3 regions of the Streptomyces europaeiscabiei genome follow, and region 3 is predicted to be linked to each of the others. Evidence: riboswitches for the same ligand, from Rfam matches in the RefSeq annotation. Region 3 holds a riboswitch; each other region holds the start of a gene.

Region 1 (7,334 bases), 1.2 Mb from region 3:
GCTCGAAGAACTCCCCGAGACGGTCTGAGCGGCCGGGTAGGCGGAACGGAAAAGGCCTGAAAGGCCACCCGCCCACACACCGAAGGGCTCGTCCGATTTATCGGGCGGGCCCTTCGTATTTTTCGTCCTGTTCGGCGTTCCGTGGGCAGCAGAAAGAATACCCCTCGGAATTCTTGCCTCTTTGTATACGGCTCCCGTGTTAATGCCGCAGACTCGGCGTGTTTACGGGGTGTTGCGAAGTCCTCACACGGTCCGGGCGCTCCGCCCCGCCGGCCCCGCCCGGAAATCGGAGCCGGTGCGCGGCGGTGGCGCGCTCGGTGTGCAGGGACGTGATGGTGCGGGCCCGGTCGCTGTCGCCGCGCGCGACGGCGTCCACGATGCCGCCGTGCTCCGCCCAGGACTCCACGGGGTCGGCGGGCGCCTCGACCGCGTACATCCAGGCGATCTTGTGCCGCAGCTGGGCGAGTGTCGACGTCAGGGCGGGGCTGCCGGACGCCTGTGCGAGCGTCTCGTGGAACCAGCCGCCCAGGGAGCGCAGATCCTCGCTGGTGCCCCTCCTGGCCCGCTCCTGCCCCAGCCTGACCAGGCCTCGCAACACCTTGAGGTGCGCCTCCGTGCGGCGCTGGGCGGCACGGGCGGCGCCCAACGGCTCCAGCAGCATGCGCATCTCCAGCAGGTCGGCGGCCTCCTGCTCGGTCGGCTCGGCGACGCACGCGCCCGCGTGCCGTCGGGTCACCACGAAGCCCTCGGCCTCCAGCGTGCGCAGCGCCTCGCGCACGGGGACCCGGCTGACGCCGTACCGGCGGGCGAGCAGTTCCTCGGTGAGACGGCTGCCGCGCTCGTAGACACCCGCGACGATGTCATCACGGATCGCCGTGCATACCGAGTGCGCCGGAATACGCATACCGACCTCCGCCTTAATCCCCGTGAAACGTCGATGATTGACGTGTGTTCCAGCGACTCTATTGCAGCGGGCCGGAATTTCCGATGGCAGGCCGGAATCCAGGGATATTTTTTGGACAGGAGGTACGGGACAGGAGGTACGTCACAACGCGAAAAGCCCCGGCTCGTGAGCCGGGGCCTTCGGGGAGCGTTGCGCGCCGCGTCAGACGTTCACGCCGTGCGAGCGCAGATACGCGGCGGGGTCGATGTCCGAGCCGTACTCGGCCGTCGTCCGGGCCTCGAAGTGCAGGTGCGCGCCCGTGACGTTGCCGGTCGCCCCGGAGAGGCCGATCTGCTGGCCGGGGGTGACCGTCTGGCCGACGGAGACGCCGATGGACGACAGGTGGCCGTACTGGGTGTACGTGCCGTCGGTCATCTTGATGACGATGTTGTTGCCGTACGCGCCACCCCAGCCGGCCTCGACGACGGTGCCGGAGCCCACCGCGTGGACGGCGGTGCCGGACGCGGCGTGGAAGTCGACGCCGGTGTGGCTGCCGGAGGACCAGACGGCGCCGCCGGCCTTGTAGCCGGTGGAGATGTACGAGCCGCTGATGGGGGAGACATAGGTGTTGAGGCGCTCGCGCTCGGCCGCGCGGGCGGCGCGTGCCTTGATCTCCTCGCGCTCCTTGGCGGCGGCACGTTCCTGCTCGGCCTTCTCGGCGGCGGCCTTGCGGGCCTCCTCCTGCGCCTTCTTCTTGACCTCCGCCACCTCGGCGGCCTGCTGCTGGGCAACGGCCTGGGCGTCCACCTGGTCGGCGACCGTGTCGCCGAGGACGATGATCTGGTTCAGGCCGGTCTGCTCGACGGCGGGCTCCTCCGCGGCGAGCGCGGGGCCGGCGAGGGTGCCGATGACACCGGTGGTGGTGAGAGCGGCTACGCCCACGTTCCTCGTGGTCGTGCGCTGTACACGGCCGGGACGGCGGTGCTTGCCGGGGGCGCGGGTGAACGCCATGAAGTGGCTGATCCTTTCCTTCCTTCTCGCCTACCGGGTTAGCTGACGGGTTCGGAGCAGGAAGGTCTCCTACGGCTGCCCCTCGTTTCGCGTCGCTCGCGAAGGGCACCCGATTCACCCCAGGGGACTTCGGTGGGTCCCCGGCTCCCCGGGCTCGCGCCATGGGGATTCGGCGATGACTGTCCGGTGCCGCGGCTGCGGCGAACCTCTGACGAACAGCCGGACCGACGCTAAGTGCGCCGTCTTCGAAATAACAAACGGATCACAGGATTTGTTAAGTACGCCACAGGTCAGACACACAGCCTCCGCCATCAATACGGACAAACGTGGGCCCTGGTGACTCTTCAGTCACCAGGGCCCCACGGACGTGTGTCCTTCTGTCCGGTTTCTACTCGGCCGGTACGACGGTGACTTCACCGATTCCGAGGGCCCTGACCGGCTCCTCGATCTGCGCGGCGTCGCCCACGAGGACGGTCACCAGACGGTCCACCGGGAAGGCGCTCACGACGGCCGCGGTGGCCTCCACCGTGCCGGTGGCGGCGAGTTGGCGGTACAGCGTCGACTGGTAGTCGTCCGGCAGGTGTTGCTCGACCTGGTCGGCCAGCGTGTTCGCCACGGCCGCGGCCGTCTCGAACTTGAGGGGGGCGACCCCGACGAGGTTCTGCACGGCGACATCCCGCTCGGCGTCGGTCAGCCCCTCGGCGGCGAGGGTGCGCAGCACCGTCCACAGGTCGTCGAGCGCCGGGCCGGTGTTGGGTGTGTCGACGGAGCCGCTGATGGCGAGCATCGCCGTGCCCGAGCCGTCGGGCGCGGAACGCAGCACCTGGCCGAACGCGCGCACCCCGTAGGTGTAGCCCTTCTCCTCGCGCAGGACGCGGTCCAGGCGGGAGGTGAGGGTGCCGCCGAGGCAGTAGGTGCCAAGCACCTGGGCCGGCCACACACGGTCGTGCCGGTCGGCGCCCACCCGGCCGATGAGCAACTGGGTCTGCACGGAGCCGGGACGGTCCACGATGATCACGCGCCCGGTGTCGTCGGCGCTCACCGACGGCACGGTGCTCGGCTTGGCCGCGGAGCCGGTCCAGGCGCCCAGGGTCTCGCCCAGCAGCGTGTCGAGGTCGACCCCGGCGAGGTCGCCGACGACCACTGCGGTGGCCGTCGCGGGGCGTACGTGCCGCTCGTAGAAGGCCCGTACGGCCGCGGAGTCGATGCCCTCGACGGTCTCCTCGGTGCCCTGGCGGGGCCGCGACATGCGGGACGTGGCCGGGAACAGCTCCCTGTAGAGCTCCTTGGCGGCCCGGCGGCCCGGGTTGGCGGTCTCGTGCGGGATCTCGTCGAGCCGGTTGGCCACCAGCCGCTCGATCTCGCTGTCCTCGAACGCGGGTGCCCGCAGCGCGTCGGCGAGCAGCCCCAGGCCCTTCTCCAGCCGCGACACGGGCACTTCGAGGGACAGACGTACGCAGGGGTGGTCGGCGTGCGAGTCGAGGGTGGCGCCGCAGCGCTCCAGCTCGGCGGCGAACTCCTCGGCCGTGTGCTTGTCGGTGCCCTCGGAGAACGCCCTGGTCATGATGGTGGCGACGCCGTCCAGGCCGGTCGGCTCGGCGTCCAGGGGCGCGTCGAGGATGACCTCCACGGCGACGACCTGCTGGCCGGGGCGGTGGCAGTGCAGCACGGTCAGACCGTTGTCCAGGGTGCCGCGCTCGGGCGCCGGGAACGCCCAGGGCCTGGCGTCGCCGGCCTGGGGCTGCGGGTGGAAGTCCATGGTCGCGAGCTCGGTCACTTCGCCGACTCCTCGTTCTCGTCGGTGGTTTCGACGGCCTCCGCCTCGGCGGCCTCCTCTTCGGCGCCCTCTTCGCCTGCGACGGGCTCGTACACGAGCACCGCGCGGTTGTCGGGCCTCAGGCGCGCCTTGGCGATCTCCTGGACCTCGTCGGCCGTCACCTCCAGGACCCGGTCGACGGCGGTGAGGGCGAGCTTCGGGTCGCCGAACAGGACCGCATACCTGCACAGTTCGTCGGCTCGGCCCGAGACCGTGCCGAGCCGGTCCAGCCACTCGCGCTCCAACTGGGCCTGGGCGCGCTCCATCTCCTCCGCCGTGGGCCCCTCCGCGGCGAACCGGGCGAGCTCCTCGTCGACGGCGGCCTCGATGACGGGCACCTCGACGTCACCGGAGGTCTTCACGTCCATCCACGCCATGGAGGGCGCACCGGCCAGCCGCAGGAGGCCGAACCCGGCCGTGACGGCCGTACGGTCACGGCGGACGAGCCGGTTGTAGAGGCGGGACGACTCGCCGCCGCCGAGGATCGTGAGCGCCAGGTCGGCCGCGTCGCACGCGCGCGTGCCGTCCTCCGGCAGCCGGTAGGCGGCCATCAACGCGCGCGCGGGCACGTTCTCCTCGACGACCTCGCGCAGCTGCTCGCCCATGACGTCGGGCAGCGCGCCGCTGCGCGGCTCTGGCTTGCCGTCGTAGGAGGGGATGGAGCCGAAGTACTTCTCCACCCACGCGAGTGTCCGGTCCGGGTCGATGTCGCCGACGATCGACAGGACGGCGTTGTTGGGCGCGTAGTACGTCCGGAAGAACTGCTGGGCGTCCTCCAGGCTGGCCGCCTCCAGGTCGTCCATCGAGCCGATCGGCGTGTGCCGGTACGGGTGGCCCTCGGGGTGGGCCAGGCGGAAGATCTTCTCGAAGGCCGTGCCGTAGGGCACGTTGTCGTACCGCTGCCGACGCTCGTTCTGGACGACGGCCCGCTGGTTGTCCAGGTTCTTCTGGTCGAGCGCGAGCAGCAGGCTGCCCATGCGGTCGGCCTCCAGCCACAGCGCGAGCTCCAGCTGGTGGGTGGGCATGGTCTCGAAGTAGTTGGTGCGTTCCCAGCTGGTGGTGCCGTTCAGCGAACCGCCCGCGCCCTGGACCAGCTCGAAGTGACCGTTGTCCTTCACCTGGCCCGAGCCCTGGAACATCAGGTGCTCGAAGAGGTGGGCGAGGCCCGTACGGCCCTCGACCTCGTGGCGCGAACCGACGTCGTACCAGAGGCACACCGCGGCGACCGGGGTCAGGTGGTCCTCGGAGAGCACCACGCGCAGGCCGTTGTCCAGGCGGTGCTCCCTCACTGTCAGGCCTTCGGAGCCGGCCTCGGCTGTGGCCGTGTGACCCATGGGCGGTACGTCCCTTCGATCGCTGTGCTGTGTGCGCGGGATCCGTCGTGGAATCGTCGCGGAAACCGCTGTTCTCCTGCCGGTCCTGCCACTGTATGCAAGCGCGTGGACCCCTGGAGAAGTTCCCGGGCGTCGTACGCCGAGAGCGAGATGGGGGTTGCGGCGGGCGGTCACTGGTTACAGTCGGCGCACGCTGTTGACGCGGCGGCTCGGGAGCCCGTGCCCGGCGGTCGGCGCCGGGTCGTGTCGGGGTTGTCAGTGCGGCAGTCCACAATGGTGCGCGTCAGATCCCGTTCACGTCTCGGTGAAGTGAACCGGAGACGTGAGCGCGCCCCGTAGGTGAGCGACCAGAAAAAGAGGAGCCGGCAGCGATGGCCCGCCGCAGCACGAAGACCCCGCCGCCCGACGACGCGTTCGAGGAGCGGATCCTCGACATCGACGTCGTCGACGAGATGCAGGGCTCCTTCCTGGAGTACGCGTACTCGGTCATCTACTCCCGAGCCCTGCCGGACGCCCGTGACGGGCTGAAGCCGGTGCACCGCCGGATCGTCTACCAGATGAACGAGATGGGCCTGCGCCCCGACCGCGGCTATGTGAAGTGCGCCCGTGTCGTCGGCGAGGTCATGGGTAAGTTGCACCCGCACGGCGACTCGTCGATCTACGACGCCCTGGTGCGCCTCGCGCAGCCCTTCTCCATGCGGGTCCCCCTGATCGACGGCCACGGCAACTTCGGCTCACTGGGCAACGACGACCCGCCGGCCGCCATGCGGTATACCGAGTGCCGGATGGCCGACGCGACGAGCCTGATGACGGAGTCGATCGAGGAGAACACGGTCGACTTCTCCCCGAACTACGACGGCCAGGAGCAGGAGCCGGTGGCCCTGCCCGCCGCCTTCCCGAACCTGCTGGTCAACGGCGCGTCCGGCATCGCCGTCGGTATGGCCACCAACATGCCGCCGCACAACCTGGGCGAGGTCATCGCGGCCGCCCGCCACCTCATCCGGTATCCGAACGCCGACCTGGACACGCTGATGAAGCACGTCCCGGGCCCCGACCTGCCGACCGGCGGCCGGATCGTCGGCCTCTCCGGGATCAGGGACGCGTACGCGACGGGCCGCGGCACCTTCAAGATCCGCGCCACGGTCACGGTGGACAACGTGACGCCCCGCCGCAAGGGCCTGATCGTCACCGAGCTGCCGTTCACCGTCGGCCCGGAGAAGGTGATCGCCAAGATCAAGGACCTGGTCGGCTCGAAGAAGCTGCAGGGCATCGCCGACGTCAAGGACCTCACCGACCGCGCGCACGGCCTGCGTCTGGTCATCGAGATCAAGAACGGCTTCGTGCCGGAGGCGGTCCTGGAGCAGCTCTACAAACTGACGCCGATGGAGGAGTCCTTCGGCATCAACAACGTGGCCCTGGTCGACGGCCAGCCCCTCACGCTGGGCCTCAAGGAACTCCTGGAGGTCTACCTCGACCACCGCTTCGAGGTCGTGAGGCGCCGCTCGGAGTTCCGCCGCGGCAAGAAGCGCGACCGTCTTCACCTGGTCGAGGGTCTGCTCACCGCGCTGGTGGACATCGACGAGGTCATCCGTCTGATCCGCTCCAGCGACAACTCCGCGCAGGCCAAGGAGCGCCTGATCGAGCGCTTCTCCCTGTCGGACATCCAGACGCAGTACATCCTCGACACCCCGCTGCGCCGCCTCACCAGGTTCGACCGCATCGAGCTGGAGTCCGAGAAGGACAGGCTCAGCGCCGAGATCGCCGAGCTGACCCGCATCCTGGACTCGGACGCGGAGCTGCGCAAGCTGGTCTCCGGCGAACTGGCCGCGGTGGCCAAGAAGTTCGGCACCGAGCGCCGTACGGTGCTGCTGGAGTCCTCGGGCACCCAGGTGGCCGCGGTCCCGCTCCAGGTGGCGGACGACCCGTGCCGGGTGCTGCTGTCGTCCACGGGTCTACTGGCCCGTACGGCGAACGGCGAGCCCTTCGCGGCGGACGAGGACGGCAAGCGCGCCAAGCACGACGTCATCCTCTCGGCGGTCCCGGCGACGGCCCGGGGCGAGGTGGGCGCGGTGACCTCCACCGGCCGCCTGCTGCGCCTGAACGTGGTCGATCTGCCTCAGCTGCCGGACACGTCGGCGGCCCCCAACCTGTCGGGCGGCGCCCCGCTCGCAGAGTTCCTCTCCCTCCAGGACGGCGAGACGGTCATCTGTCTGATGACGCTCGACGAGTCGTCGCCGGGGCTGGCCATCGGCACCGAGCAGGGTGTCGTCAAGCGTGTGGTCCCCGACTA
Region 2 (7,334 bases), 4.9 Mb from region 3:
AAGACCAGGGGTACCCCGGCCCGCTTGGCCTTGTAGACGATGAAGTCTGCGAGCTGGGCGAAGGCCCAGGAGTGGAGTGCGACCCGTTGGGGCTTGCGGAGCCGTACCCGGTTGCGGATGCCCTTGAGTTCTTCGAGGGACAGGCCGCGTCCGGTGCGTTCAGCCTCGGTCACGATCGTCTTGGAGATGATGTGGTTCTGGTTGGCGGCGTGCCGCGCTTCTTTGCGGGCACGGGCCTTGAGCCGCCGCTTGGCGGACTTGGTGCGCTTCTTCTGGAGCTTGGCGCGCAGGGCAAGCTGTCGCTTGCGGTACCGGTTGAGTCCCCGCCCCGTGGCGAGGTAGCCGGTGGAGGCGGTGGCGATGTTCTCGATGCCGAGGTCCACGCCGATGAAGCCGTCCGGCTCGTAACTCTCGGCCTCGGGCACGTCACAGGTGGCGACGAGGTAGAACACGCCGTCGCGCTGGATCAGGTCGGATTCGCCCTGCCGGTGCGCCTGGAGCGTCTTGAGCGCGTCGGCGGAGCAGGCGAAGCGGATGTTCCTGACTCGGCCGTCCACGGTCCAGACGGACACGGTCCGCTGGTCGTGCTGCCAGCTCAGACACCGGTCGTCATACGGCTGTGCGGCTTCGGGGCGAAAGGTGACCGGCTTGGACTCAGCCCTGCGGCGGCGCTTCGAGCCCTCCTTGCCGAGGTTCCCGGCACGGATGTTGGCCTTGAGCGTGGTGTACGAGTCGCGCACCTTCTTGATGACGTGTTGCGCGGCCTGCGCTCCCAGCCCACGGGTCTTGAGTTCGGCGTAGGTGTGCTTGCGCAGCTCGTACTCACGCGGCACACCGCGCTCGAACGCCACCTGTGACACCCAGTTCGCGGCATCGTTGACCGTGCGCAGGGTGCGCTCAAGCGCGGATGCCTGCACGGCGTCCGGCATGAGTTTGACCTGCGTCACGATCTTCACGAGAGTGATCGTAGCATTGATCTATGTCACCACGCTGGGAGCCAAACCCCGATATCCGCAGGGGCCGTAGCGTCGTCTGCACCCTGCATGCGCACTTGGTCTTCACCCCCAAGTACCGGCGCGGACCGTTCACCGACGAGATCCTTCGGCGCTGCGAAGAGGTCATGCGCGACGTGTGCACCGACTTCGGCGCGGAGCTGCGGGAGTTCAACGGCGAACGCGATCACGTCCACCTGCTCGTGCATTACCCGCCCAAGGTCGCCATCTCCCGGCTCGTCGGCTCCCTCAAGGGCGTCTCCGCCCGGCGCCTGCGGCAGGAGTTCCCCGGCCACATCCGCAAGTACCTGTGGGGTGAGCACTTCTGGTCGCCGTCCTACTTCGCCGCCTCATGCGGGGGCGCCCCGCTCGCCGTCATCAAGGAGTACATCGAGAACCAGAAACGTCCCGACTGAGGCCAACAGTGCAGACCCTGCACCCGTGCACGTCAGAGCAGTGTTAAGAAGCGCTTCCTCCCGGGCGTGAACGCCCGGGGTTCCGCGCTAGATCATGCTGAACTCGCCCCACCCGCACTCCACGGCACCCCGGACCACCCCGGTCCGGGGTGCCGTCATCCCTCCCCTCCCCTCCCCATCGCCTCGTACGCCCTGTACATTCTGTACAGAAGTCACTCAGAGGAGGCGCGCCCGTGCCCGCGAACCGACCGTCGGCCCGTCAACCGTCGACCCTTCAACCATCAGCCCTTCAACCGTCGGCCCGTCATGTGCTGCCCGAGTTCACCGAGCGCACCAGCGCGGGTCACCGAACGATGGATCCGTACTCGAAGCTGCTGGAGGAACGGATCGTGTTCCTCGGGACGCAGATCGACGACACGTCGGCGAACGATGTGATGGCGCAGTTCATGTACCTCGAGTACCAGTCGCCGGACCGCGACATCGCGCTGTACATCAACTCGCCCGGCGGCTCGTTCAGCGCGATGACGGCGCTCTACGACACCATCCGGTACGTCACCTGTGACGTGGAGACCATCTGCCTGGGGCAGGCGGGGTCGGCCGCCGCGGTGCTGCTGGCGGCGGGCACACCGGGCAAGCGGTTCATGCTGCCGGGGGCACGCGTGCTGATCCACCAGCCGACGGTGGCCGACCGGATCGAGGGGCAGGCGAGCGATCTGGTGATCCACGCCGAGGAGTTGACGCGCAACCGCCGGAAGGTGGAAGAGATGCTGGTCCGGCACACGGGGCAGAGCCCGGAGCGGGTCGGCGCCGACATCGGGCGGGACAAGTTCCTCGACGCCTGGGCGGCGGTGGAGTACGGCCTGGCCGACCGGGTGATCCAGAGCCGCAAGACCTCGCGCACGCTCCCCGGCGCGAGGTGAGGCGCGGATGCTCCCACCCGAACTGCCGCCGCTGCCCGCGCTCACACGCGCCGAGGCGGAGCTGGTCGACTGTTATCTGGACGTGGTCGATCTGCTCGGGCGGATCAATCCGGCTCGGCCGGGCGACACATACCGCGGACTGCGGGCGGCGCAGGCGCTCGTCGCCAAGGCGACCGCTCTGCGCGAGGCGCTCGAACTGATGCACAGGCGCGGGGAGAGTGAGGTGCACGCCCCGACACTCGCGCGTGCCCTGCGGGTCCTCGACGGCGAGCGCCGGGCCGGCCGCGTGGCACTGCCGCCGGAACCGGAGGACTCGCCCGCCTGAACCGATCCCGGGTCGCTCGCCGTACTACTGACGGAGTGTCCGGTCCGGCCTTCGAGCCCTCCGGACGGGCTACCGCGATCGACCCATCGGCCCATACGTCGTGAGGACCTGTGAAGTTGCGCAACACGCCTGGTACATGGCCGGAACGTCACATTCCCTTGCTGGTGCGGACCTCCTCGACCACTGGGACACACTTACCGAAAACACCCTGTCCACCCGAACGGGTGAGTGGTGAGTAAGACCACAAATCCCCGGTTCCGTTGGGATTTTCGGACTTCAGTGCGCCAAGATCCCTTCCTGACGACAAGCCCCCGCCGCAGCGGCGGGGCGATCCGGGTGGACGCCGAGTCCTGCCGCCGCCCGGATGACCGGTCGACAGAAGTGCATCGGCAGGAGTGGAGGACCCAAGCACGACGGGTCGCCGGAACGGTCAAGCCATGACCGCGCCGAGCAGCCCTTGGGGTGAAGCCGCGTCAGCGGCCGGGCAACTTCGCCAGCCCGAATCCGACAGGTCATCCTTCACAGGCGGCTGACGAAGGGTTGCGCATGTCTGCGCTGAATCGTGTCCCGTCGCTGTTGACCCGGGCCGGTACGGCCTCGGCTCTCACCATCGCCGCAGTGAGCGGCAGCATCGTGGTACCGGGCGTCGCATCCGACGCCGAGGCCGCCACCGTGGCGTCGAAGGCACTCAAGGTCGCGGCTTCCAAGAAGGGCTCCCCTTACAAGTACGGCGCCACGGGCCCGGGCAGGTTCGACTGCTCAGGGCTGACGCTCTACTCGTTCAAGAAGGCGGGCAAGAAGCTGCCCCGTACTGCTCAGCAGCAGTACAACAAGACGAAGCACATCTCCGCGGGCAACCGCAAACTCGGAGACCTCGTCTTCTTCCACTCGGGATCGAGCGTGTACCACGTCGGGATCTACGCAGGGAAGGGAAAGATCTGGCACTCGCCTAAGACGGGTGACGTCGTCCGGCTGCAGAAGCTCTGGACGAAGAGCGTCTGGTACGGCCGGGTCCGCTGACTCACCGTCGGGGGCGGCGGGGCTCTCCGCCGCCCCCGACGGGCGTGTCACGGCCGGAGGTGGCTACGTTCGCCTGTGGCCGAAGAACGCTCCCACCCCGCACATAACGAGACACCCCCCGCGACGCACATGACGAGCCCCCCGTCGAACGCGCCGGCCGCAGTTTCTCCGAGCCGCTCCAGGAGTTGCGGTCACCCGGAGCGGGGTGCAGATCCTCTTCGCGTTCCTGCTCACGCCGGCCTTCACACCGCGCTTCCCGGCTCCGGACTCCGTACCTTGCGCCACCTACGTGGTGACCCTGCCGCCGACGGTCTTCACGGCGACGCCCTTCACCGCCCCGGCCGCCCCTGCGCCGCTCGCTCTTCCGGCAGAACGCCGAGCCCCGTCATCGCGCAGGCCTCCTGCCGGCCGACCACCGTCGGCCTGATCGTACTGATGCCTGCCGTCACCGGATCCGTCCTGCTCGTCGTGGACGTGACCCTCGGCCGGAAGGCCGGGATCACCGCCGGGGCCGGCAGGCTCCTCGCGCGCCTGATCCTGTGGGCCGTGCTCCCGAAGCCGGTGCGACGCCCCTCCGACCTCGACACCACGCCGACCGCGACACCACACCGACGTCGGCACCCGCCCCGGAGGAACGCGCCGTCAGGTCTCCTGTGGACCGCCTGCGGTGACCGGCTGTACGGGGGCCGTCCACGGAAGTTCGATCGCCACCGTCTTGCCGCCCTCCCGGGTGGGTCTGACGCTCAGTCTGCCGCCGAACTCGGCCGTCAGCCAGCGAATGATGACCATGCCCCGGCCGTTGTCCTGCTGGACGGCGGCCGGCAGACGTTTCGGAAAGCGTGGATGGCTGTCGGTGACACCGATGCGCAGGTGCTCGTCCCGGTCGAGCGCGAGGTCCACGGTGAAGGTGGGCGACTGCCCCAGCGTGTGCTGGACGGCGTTGGTGGCGAGTTCGGACACGATCAGGCGCACGGTGTCCGCGATGTCCGTGTCGCCCGGCAGGCCCCATTCGGCGAGCACACTGGCGACGTAGTTCCGGGCTGCGGACACCGAGGCGGGATCGCTCGGCAGAGTGACGGATGCTTCCAGGTGATCTGCCATGGCGAGGCGTCCCTTTCCCACGGGACCGGTGTCCGACAGGGAGCGGATGGTTCGACTACGGTCCCGGACTGGTGCTTCGCGCCAGACTGCCACTACCTGGGCCGTGTCGAGGGGCGATCCACCAAGATGTGCATATATCTGTCGCTCGAAGCGGTGAACCATCCGACGGCCGACCGTATTTGGGTGGGGTTTTCGTCCATCCTCTGTCGTCACCCCGACTTCGCGCGCCGGGCGGAAGGAGAAACCCATGCAGTACGGTCCGGCGGTGCGCCGCCGCAAGCTCGGTGCGGAGTTGCGCGTCCTGCGCACCCGTTCCGCGCTCACCAGTATCGAGGCGGCCCTTCGCGTGGGCTGGCACCAGTCCAAGGTGAGCCGGATCGAGACGGGCGCCAGCGGGGTGAAGCCCGCGGACGTACGCAAGCTGCTCGACGCGTACGGGGTGGACGACACCGAGTTACGGGAGCTGCTCCTGGCGTTGGCGGGCTCCGAGGACGGCGGCGGGCGGCACAACTGGTGGCACGCGTACCGGGGCGTACTGCCGCCGACGTACCGGGACTTCATCAGCCTGGAGTCGCAGGCCGGGGGGATGCGGACGCTGGAGACCTCGGTGGTGCCGGGTCTGCTGCAGATCCCCGAGTACGCGCGGGCGGTGACACGGGCCGCGGTGGAGGGGCTGGAAGACGACAAACTGGACGCGCTCGTGGAGGTGCGGCTCGCACGGCAGGAAGTTCTGCGCGGGAAGCCGCCGATGGAGCTGAGCGCCGTGCTCGACGAGAGCGTTCTCCGACGTGAGGTGGGCGGTCCCGAGATCATGGCCCGGCAGCTGGTCCGTCTGGTCGAGGCGGCGCGGCTGCCTCAGGTGCGACTGCAGGTACTCCCGTTCACTGCCGGGGCGCACATCGGCGTCACCGGACCTTTCGTAATTTTCTCATTTCCGAGCACATCCGATCTGGACGTGGTTGTTCTCGACCACTTGACGAGTAGCCTCTATCTCGAACGGAAAGAAGACCTCAAGGCGTATGTCGAGGCCTTCAACACCCTTCAGATCCACGCCCTTTCGCCCGAGGACTCGTTGGATTACATCGCCGGGCTAGCCGCCGGCGCGTAAGGAGGCACCATGTCCGCTCTGCCTCGGAACGTACCCACCAGTACCGAACTGCTCGGAGTGCGATGGCTGCGCAGCAGCCGCAGTACAGGGATGAACAACTGTGTGGAGACGGCCCGTCCCTGGTCCGGCCGCTGGGCCGGCCTGGTCGCCGTACGCGACTCGAAGAACACGGCGGGGCCCGCCCTGCTGTTCGACCCCGATGCCTGGGAGGGATTCATCACCACGCTGCGGTGACCACCACCGACAGCGTTCGTACTTCCGCTTACGGCGACGCTCGGCCGGGACGCCGACTCACGGTCGCGTATCGCCGACGATCCGCACGGCTCGGTCGATCTGCCCCTCCGTGAGATCCGCGCGGGCCGTCAACCGCAGCCGCGAGACGCCGTCGGGTACCGACGGTGGGCGGAAACAGCCGACGGCGAGACCCGCCGCCCGGCAGTCCGCCGCCCACCGGACCGCCTGATCCGGCGACGGCGCGCGTACGGACACCACGGCGGCGTCGGGCCGCACCGCTTCATGGCCCGACGCCGTCAGCCGTGTGTGCAGCTCCCTCGCCACCGCGCGAGCCCGCGCGGCCCGCTCCGGCTCGCGGCGCAGCAGCCGGAGCGCGGCGAGCGCCGCGCCGGTCGAGGACGGGGCGAGGCCCGTGTCGAAGATGAACGTGCGGGCCGCGTTGACCAGGTGGTCGATGACGTGCGCCGGGCCGAGGACGGCACCGCCCTGGCTGCCCAGCGACTTCGACAGCGTGACCGTCACGACGACGTCCGGGGCGCCCGCGAGCCCCGCCGCGTGCGGCGCGCCCCGGCCCCCGTCGCCCAGGACACCGAGCCCGTGGGCATCGTCCACGACGAGCCCGGCGCCGTACTCCCGGCAGGCGGCGGCGAGTCCGGCCAGCGGGGCGGCGTCGCCGTCCACGGAGAAGACCGTGTCGGAGACGGCGATGGCAGGTCCACGGCCGCCCGTGCCGAGCGTCTTGCGGACCGCCTCCGGGTCGGCGTGGGCCACCACCTGGGTGGTGCCCCGGGCCAGCCGGCAGCCGTCGATGAGGGAGGCGTGGTTGCCCGCGTCCGAGACGATCAGGGAGCCGTGCGGCGCGAGCGCGGTCACGGCGGCGAGATTGGCGGCATAGCCGGACGAGAAGACGAGGGCCGCCTCGAAGCCGCAGAAGTCGGCCAGTTCCCGCTCCAGCTCGCCGTGCAGCTCGGTGGTGCCGGTGACGAGCCGGGATCCGGTGGCCCCGCCGCCCCAGCGGCGCGCGGCCTCGGCGGCGCCCTCGGTGATCTCGGGGTGCCGGGCGAGACCGAGGTAGTCGTTGCTCGCCAGGTCGAGGAGCGGCGAGTCGGCGGGACGGGGGCGCAGGGTGCGTACGAGCCCGGCCCGGCGACGCGCCGACGCCTGCTCGTCGATCCAGCCGAACGCCATGGGTCCTCCGGGGTGATGTGGGCAGCCCGC
Region 3 (7,334 bases):
ACGTAACGGACGCCGCGACGGCCCCCGTCAAGAACACGGACAACGAAGACCGGGCCCCTGCCGAGCAGGGGCCCGATGCGTGTCCCGCGGCCGGAACGCTCGCCGCGCACAGCTCGCTACAGCTTCTCCACCGGCGCGTACCGCAGCAAAAGCCGCTTGGGCTTGGTGTCGCCGAAGTCGATCGTCGCCTCAGCGTTCGCGCCCGTGCCGTTGACGCCGACGACCGTGCCGAGGCCGAACTGGTCATGGGTGACGCGGTCGCCCACGGAGAGCGAGACCACCGGCTTCTCGTTGCTGCGGCGGGTCGCGAAGCCGGACGCGCCGGAGGCCGAGGAGCGGGAACGGGACGAGGACAGTGAGGACGCGATCCCGGCGGCCGGCCCCGAGGACACCGGTGCGGAGGCGCCTGTGCGCTTCCACTCCAGGTGCGTGGCCGGGATCTCCTCCAGGAAGCGGGACGGCGGGTTGTACGAGGGCTGGCCCCAGGCGCTGCGGAGCGAGGAGCGGGTGAGGTACAGCCGTTCGCGCGCGCGGGTGATGCCGACGTACGCGAGGCGACGCTCCTCCTCCAACTCCTTGGCCTGGCCGAGGGCGCGCATGTGCGGGAAGACGCCGTCCTCCATGCCGGTCAGGAAGACGACCGGGAACTCCAGGCCCTTGGCGGTGTGGAGGGTCATGAGCGTGATGACGCCCGAGCCGTCCTCCTCCTCGTCCGGGATCTGGTCGGAGTCGGCGACCAGCGCCACCCGCTCCAGGAAGGCGGGCAGCCCGACGGGCGTCGCAGCCGCCGCCTCGCCGTCACCTTCCGCGGCACCGGCCTCCTGCTCGAACTCCAGTGCCACGGCGGCGAGTTCCTGGAGGTTCTCGATGCGGGTCTCGTCCTGCGGGTCGGTCGAGGCCTGCAACTCGGCCAGATAGCCGGTGCGTTCGAGGACCGCCTCCAGGATGGTCGCCGGTCCGGCGCCGGACTCGACGACGGTCCGCAGGTCCTCCATCAGCGTGTTGAACCGCTTGACCGCGTTCGTCGACCGGGCCGCCATGCCGTACGCCTCGTCGACGCGCTTCAGCGCCTGCGGGAAGCTGATCTTCTCGCGCTGCGAGAGGGCGTCGATCATCGCCTCGGCGCGGTCACCGATGCCTCGCTTGGGCACGTTGAGGATGCGGCGCAGCGGGACCGAGTCCTCCGGGTTGGCGAGGACGCGCAGGTACGCGAGGACGTCCCGGACCTCCTTACGCTCGTAGAAGCGGACGCCGCCGACGACCTTGTAGGGCAGGCCGACGCGGATGAAGATCTCTTCGAAGACTCGGGACTGGGCGTTCGTCCGGTAGAAGACGGCGACGTCTCCGGCCTTCGCGTCGCCCGCGTCCGTCAGTCGGTCTATCTCGTCGGCGACGAACTGGGCCTCGTCGTGTTCGGTGTCGGCGACATAGCCGGTGATCTGCGCACCCGCGCCCGCGTTGGTCCACAGGTTCTTGGGGCGGCGGGACTCGTTGCGCTCGATGACCGCGTTGGCCGCGCTCAGGATGGTCTGGGTGGAGCGGTAGTTCTGCTCCAGCAGGATCGTCGTCGCGTCCGGGTAGTCCTCCTCGAACTGGAGGATGTTCCGGATGGTCGCGCCGCGGAAGGCGTAGATCGACTGGTCGGCGTCACCCACGACGCAGAGCTCGGCAGGGGGTACGTCCCACTCGTTGGGCGGTACGTCGACGGGGTGCTCAAAGGTGCCGACCAGCTCTCTGACCAGGGAGTACTGCGCGTGGTTGGTGTCCTGGTACTCATCGACGAGGACGTGGCGGAAGCGGCGGCGGTAGTGCTCGGCGACGTCCGGGAAGGCGCGCAGCAGATTGACCGTCGTCATGATCAGGTCGTCGAAGTCGAGCGCGTTCGCCTCGCGGAGGCGGGACTGGTAGAGCGCGTAGGCCTGGGCGAGGGTCTTCTCGAAGCCGTCGGCGGCCTGGGCGGCGAAGTCCTCCTCGTCGATCAGCTCGTTCTTCAGGTTCGAGATCTTGGCGCTGAAGGACTTGGGCGGGAAGCGCTTCGGATCGAGGTCCAGATCACGGCAGACGAGCGCCATCAGCCGTTTGCTGTCGGCGGCGTCGTAGATCGAGAAGGAGGACGTGAAGCCGAGCCTCTTCGACTCGCGCCGCAGGATCCGTACACACGCGCTGTGGAAGGTCATGACCCACATAGCGTTGGCGCGCGGTCCCACGAGCTGCTCGACGCGTTCCTTCATCTCGCCCGCGGCCTTGTTGGTGAAGGTGATCGCGAGGATCTGGCCCGGGTGGACCTGCCGCTCGCCGAGCAGATGCGCGATGCGGTGGGTGAGCACCCGGGTCTTTCCGGAGCCGGCACCGGCCACGATGAGCAGGGGCGAGCCCGCGTGGACCACGGCCGCGCGCTGGTTCTCGTTCAGCCCGTCCAGGAGCGCCGCCGCGTCGATCACCGGGCGGGGGGCACCGTCGCGGTAGTAGGCGTCCCGGTCCGGAGGCACGTCGAACTTCCCGCCGAACAGATCGTCCGGAAGCGGCTCCGGTACGTGATCGTCCTCGGGCGGCGGCGGGGGTTCCTCCGCATGACCGCGGGGGGCCTGGAGGTCCGCCAGGAAGCTGTCGTCAAAGAGGCTGCTCATCGCTCTCCGAGTCTAGGCGCCCCCACTGACAGCGAGAGGCCACCCCGGAAAGTCCGCATTCGCCACCCACCGCGACGGCTTTGCGACGGTGAGCGATCGAGCGTACCGCCTGTCGCGCCGAAGAGGCTAAGGTCACGAAAACGTATCGGGCATATCGCACATCAACCTTCACACGGGCCACACGAGTTGGCTAGCTTTTTCCTTTGGGCCGTACGACCCAACCGGCGAACGTCGCCGGGCCGCACAGCCTCCGCCGAGTCCGGTACGCCTCCCGAGGCAGCCGGAGCCGGGGACCCACCGATCTCTGGGGTGAATCGACCCGACCGCCGCATGCGGCAAGGGTCGTAGGGCAAACCTTCCGAAGCTTGCGCCCGAACCCGACAGCTAACTCGGTAGGCGGAATACGGAAGGAGACGCCGAACCATGGCGCCGCACCGCAAGCCGCGTCCGGCCGGAACGCGCGCGGGCATACGCACCCCCGCTCTCGCCACGGCCGCCCTCACCTCCGTGGCCCTGCTCTCCCAGACGGCCACCGCCGCCCCCTCGGCCGACGCCAAGCCGAGCCTGGAGGAGGTCGAGAAGAAGGTCGACGCCCTCTACCGCCAGGCAGGTTCGGCGACCGAGAACTACAACGCGGCCAAGGAGAAGACGACCAAGCAGAAGAAGCAGGTCGACACCCTCCTCGACGGCGTCGCCAAGCGCACGGAGAAACTCAACGAGGCGCGGGAGGATCTCGGTCCGCTCGCCACGGATCAGTACCGCACGGGCGCGGCCGCCCCCGACCAGGCCTCGCTGCTCCTGGCGGATGACCCACAGGACCACCTCGACCAGAACCAGCTGATGGACCGGTTGACGGACCGCCGGCAGGACTCCGTCGACGCGTACGTCACCCAGCAGGCGGAGGCGACGGAGCAGCGCCAGGAGGCGAGCGACGGCCTCGAACAGCTCACCGAGTCACAGAACACCCTCAAGGCCAAAAAGGCCAAGGTCCAGGCGAAGCTCGCCGAGGCCCGCGAACTGCTCTCCACCATCACCGCCGGCGAGAAGGCCCGGCTCGCCGCGCTCGAACAGCGCGAGCAGGAGGAGGCCGACCGCAAGGCAGAGGAACTCGCGCGGCAGCAGGCGGCACAGCCGACGACCTGGGCGCCCCAGGAGACCCAGGAAGCCCAAGGCGGCCAGGGAACCCAGGGAACCCAGGAGGAGACCTCCACCGGCGCCGAGACGTCCGCCGACGCCACCTCCGAGACCGTCGCCCCGGCCGAGGACTCGACCTACGCCTCGAAGGCCACCAAGGCCCTCGCCTTCGCCCGCGCGCAGATCGGCAAGCCGTACGTCTGGGGCGCCACCGGCCCCGGCTCCTACGACTGTTCCGGCCTCGCCCAGGCCGCCTGGAAGGCCGCCGGCGTCGATATCCCCCGCACGACCTACGACCAGGCCACCTCCGGCACCGCCGTCTCCCTCGCCAACGCCAGACCCGGTGACCTGGTCTTCTTCTACGACAACATCAGCCACGTCGGCCTCTACATCGGCAACGGCATGATGATCCACGCCCCGAATCCGGGGACGTACGTCCGCGAGGAGTCGGTCTTCTACGACGGGGAGTCGTCGATCCACAGCGTGGTGCGGCCTGCGTAACGGCACGTGTAGGTTCCCTTGCCACTTTGCGCTTTCTCACTGACTCTGCGCCTACGTTGCGCGTGACGCGAAGTCGGTGAGACGGCCGGCAGCCGGGTGGCGTGGATGTGTTGGTGAAAGCTGGGTTCTGGCGACACTTGAGGGCTTGCGGGGTAGGAGCATTGACGTGCTCTGCGGGATGAGGCTGGAGTGACGCCAGGTCGGGCCGGGCGCAAGACGCCATGGCGAGTTGATCAGTCCTTGGCCTCCTCGGCAGCAGCTGCTGCGCCGCGCCGTGTCGGGTCAGCTGTCGAGGGATCGAGTTCGTCGGCAGCACGGGCCCTGCGGGTAGGAGAAACTGCCAGCGCGAGCGCCTGGACGACTGCCCCGGACAGTCCGATCCACAGGGCGAAGCGATAGCTGACCTGGTCGGCGATTACTCCGCCAAGCGGTGCCCCCACCGCTACCATTCCCCAGTTCATCGAGCGGATCGTCGCGTTCATCCGCCCGCGCAGCCGGTCGGGTGTCACCGCCTGGCGGTAGCTCATCTCCACCGGGCTTTCGATGCCGATGGCCAGGGACACGAGAAAGAAGGCGAGCGACACGGAGGCAAGCGCCCACGGTCCGCGCTCGGCCAGGACCAGGGGCAGCCAGCCGATGGCGGCGAGCAGGCGGAAGGCGATCAGGGTGGCGCCGACGTCCAGTCTTCCGGCCACGCGCCCGGAGAGCGCACCGCCGAGTAATACGCCGACACTCGCGCAGGCATAGGTGACCCCCAGACCGAATTCGCCGATCCTGAGGCCGTGCAGGGCGAAGACCACGAAGACCGTGCTCACCATGCTGTTGAAGAGGAGCATCGCGTGCGAGGTCAGGGCGATGGACGTCAGCGTGCGATGCCGGTAGACCCATGCCACGCCCTCGCGCAGCTCGCTGGCCAGGCTGCGCCGTGCGCCTCGATCGGGGACGGGGGCAGGCGCCTTCACCGAGGCGAGGAGCAGGCCGGATAGCAGATAGGTGAGGGCGTCCACCAGTACGGCAAGGGGCGCGCCCATGATTTTGATCAGTACCCCGGCGATGAGAGGGCCGGTCGAGCCGGCCACCGCGTCGGCCTGTTGCACACGGGCGTACCCCGCGTTGAGCAGCTCTTTCGGTACCAGCTGTGGCACATACGACTGGTTCGCCGCCTCGAACAGCAAAGACAGCACCCCGAACGCGAAGACGAACGCGCACAGCGCGGGAATGCTGAGCAGATCCAGCGCATACAGCACGGGTATCGCACCGAGCAGTACTGCCCTCCCGAGATCCGTGGCGACCATCATCGGCTTGCGTCGCCAGCGGTCCACCAAGACGCCGGCTATGAGTCCGAAGAGCAGATACGGGACCCAGCGCGCGGCGTTGACGATGCCTACCTCCGTGGCGGATGCGCTCAGCGTCACCGCGGTAAGGATCTGCAAGGCCAGCCCCGTGACCTGAGAACCGAAAGCCGACACAGCCGAGGCGGTCCAGAAACGTACGTACCCAGGAACTTCCGCTAGGCGCGCCATGACCGGACCGTACCAGCGAAGATCACCGGCAGGCGATGCCGGAACAGGTCACACAACGACAGCTGGATGTGCCCTGTGTTTCAGTTCTCATCGATATTTCCGAGCGATCTGATCGCTAAGTATGTGTTTTTCTTCCTAGCGCCTTGAAGCATGGCGCTCCGAGATCCAGATGGTCAGCAGATCTGTCCTCATGGGCGCAACTCGGTCAATTGCCTGTGTGAGCTCGTCCATTGCGACGGATCGTCGTTGCGGAGGGCCGATGCCCGACGCCACAATGCATGGAGTGCCGGGTGGTCATCCCGGCGAAGTGTTGGAGGCGCTGCTTGTGAACACCGCACCGCGGTGCGCCTCGCCATGCGCGCCAGACGCCGACCACTTCGCTTCGCCCACCGGCTGACCTGCTTCGTTCACGGTGGGCGCTTCCCCCTATGGGAGACCACCGTAGTGTCCGAATACTTCGGGACGGTTGATCGCCGCCCTCTGGCAACGGTTCTTGCCGCCAACCTCGTTTCGATCGCAGGGAATTGCCTCACATACACGGGCGTGCCGTGGTTCGTGCTGCAGAGCACGGGCAGCGCCTCCAAGGCCGGGATCGTCGCGTTCTGCACCCTGCTGCCCGCAGTGCTCGCCGCGCTCATCACCGGTCCGGTCATCGACCGGATGGGGCGACGGCGGGTGAGTGTCGCCTCGGATCTCGCTTGCGGTGTCGCCGTTGGAGCGATCCCACTGCTGCAGTTCGCCGGCATCCTGCAGTTCTGGATGCTGTGTGTGCTGATGGCGATGACAGGGCTGTGCCGTGCGCCGGGTGAAACAGCTCGCGGCGTGCTGTTGCCCACGCTCGCCGAACGTGCCGGAATGCCGCTGGCCAGGGCTGCCGGGCTGTACGACGGCGCGGCACGCTGTGCGGCGCTGACGGCATCCGCTCTCGGAGGTGTGCTGATCGCCGTACTCGGAGCCGAGAACGTCCTGTTGGTGGATGCCGCGACCTTCGCCGTGGCGGCGCCACTGTTCGCGTTCGGAGTGCGCGGCCTGCCCGAGGCGCAGGCCCAACGACGGGCCGAGCCGACGTCGCTGCGTGTCTACCGTCGTGAACTCGCGGCCGGCTACCGTTTCGTGGCGGCTTCGCCGCTGTTGTTGGGCCTGTGCCTGATGACGCTGGTCACCAGGGGCCTCGACCAGGGATGGAGCGCCGTGCTCCTCCCCGTGCACGCTCGTGAGGAGCTTGACGGTGCCGTCGATCTCGGTCTGCTCAACGCGGCGTTCGGGGTTTGCGCTCTCACGGGGGCGCTGGTCTATGGGGCGGTGGGCAGCCGCTTTCGGCGGTGGCCCGTGTTCACGATCGCTTTTCTCATCGGGGGCCTGCCGCGCTTCGTGGTGGCCGCCTTCACTGACACCTTCACCCCGCTGGCCGTGATCATGGCGGTAGAGGGTCTTGCCTTCGGTGTACTCAACCCCATCATGGCCACCGTGACGTATGAGACGGTGCCGGAGGATCTGCGCAGCCGCGTGCTGAGTGCGACAACGGCGGCGGTCCAGATGGTCACTCCGC

What was found. A riboswitch is a leader RNA that binds a small molecule or an ion and turns the genes downstream of it on or off. The one in region 3 is predicted to bind cyclic di-AMP.
Region 1: it holds a riboswitch for cyclic di-AMP, as region 3 does, so the genes downstream of both, OG858_RS33855 (M23 family metallopeptidase) here and OG858_RS28620 (C40 family peptidase) in region 3, are expected to answer to the same signal.
Region 2: it holds a riboswitch for cyclic di-AMP, as region 3 does, so the genes downstream of both, OG858_RS06760 (C40 family peptidase) here and OG858_RS28620 (C40 family peptidase) in region 3, are expected to answer to the same signal.

What each region holds. Positions count from the first base shown of each region.
Region 1 is NZ_CP107841.1:7,753,001-7,760,334, reverse strand. It holds gene OG858_RS33865 (HPr family phosphocarrier protein) at 1-28, shown strand, start outside; gene OG858_RS33860 (GntR family transcriptional regulator) at 200-904, opposite strand; gene OG858_RS33855 (M23 family metallopeptidase) at 1,106-1,894, opposite strand; cyclic di-AMP (ydaO/yuaA leader) riboswitch at 1,908-2,079, opposite strand; gene OG858_RS33850 (M16 family metallopeptidase) at 2,283-3,671, opposite strand; gene OG858_RS33845 (M16 family metallopeptidase) at 3,668-5,044, opposite strand; gene OG858_RS33840 (DNA gyrase/topoisomerase IV subunit A) at 5,416-7,334, shown strand, end outside.
Region 2 is NZ_CP107841.1:1,615,240-1,622,573, forward strand. It holds gene OG858_RS06740 (RNA-guided endonuclease InsQ/TnpB family protein) at 1-929, opposite strand, end outside; gene tnpA (IS200/IS605 family transposase) at 980-1,408, shown strand; gene OG858_RS06750 (ATP-dependent Clp protease proteolytic subunit) at 1,642-2,328, shown strand; gene OG858_RS06755 (hypothetical protein) at 2,336-2,653, shown strand; cyclic di-AMP (ydaO/yuaA leader) riboswitch at 3,026-3,196, shown strand; gene OG858_RS06760 (C40 family peptidase) at 3,200-3,673, shown strand; gene OG858_RS06765 (DUF6328 family protein) at 3,879-4,100, shown strand; partial or broken gene OG858_RS06770 (DUF6328 family protein) at 4,109-4,168, shown strand; gene OG858_RS06775 (ATP-binding protein) at 4,316-4,774, opposite strand; gene OG858_RS06780 (helix-turn-helix domain-containing protein) at 5,022-5,882, shown strand; gene OG858_RS06785 (DUF397 domain-containing protein) at 5,892-6,116, shown strand; gene OG858_RS06790 (8-amino-7-oxononanoate synthase) at 6,174-7,304, opposite strand.
Region 3 is NZ_CP107841.1:6,516,041-6,523,374, reverse strand. It holds gene OG858_RS28630 (M23 family metallopeptidase) at 1-6, shown strand, start outside; gene pcrA (DNA helicase PcrA) at 117-2,627, opposite strand; cyclic di-AMP (ydaO/yuaA leader) riboswitch at 2,869-3,041, shown strand; gene OG858_RS28620 (C40 family peptidase) at 3,051-4,262, shown strand; gene OG858_RS28615 (MFS transporter) at 4,496-5,785, opposite strand; gene OG858_RS28610 (MFS transporter) at 6,179-7,334, shown strand, end outside.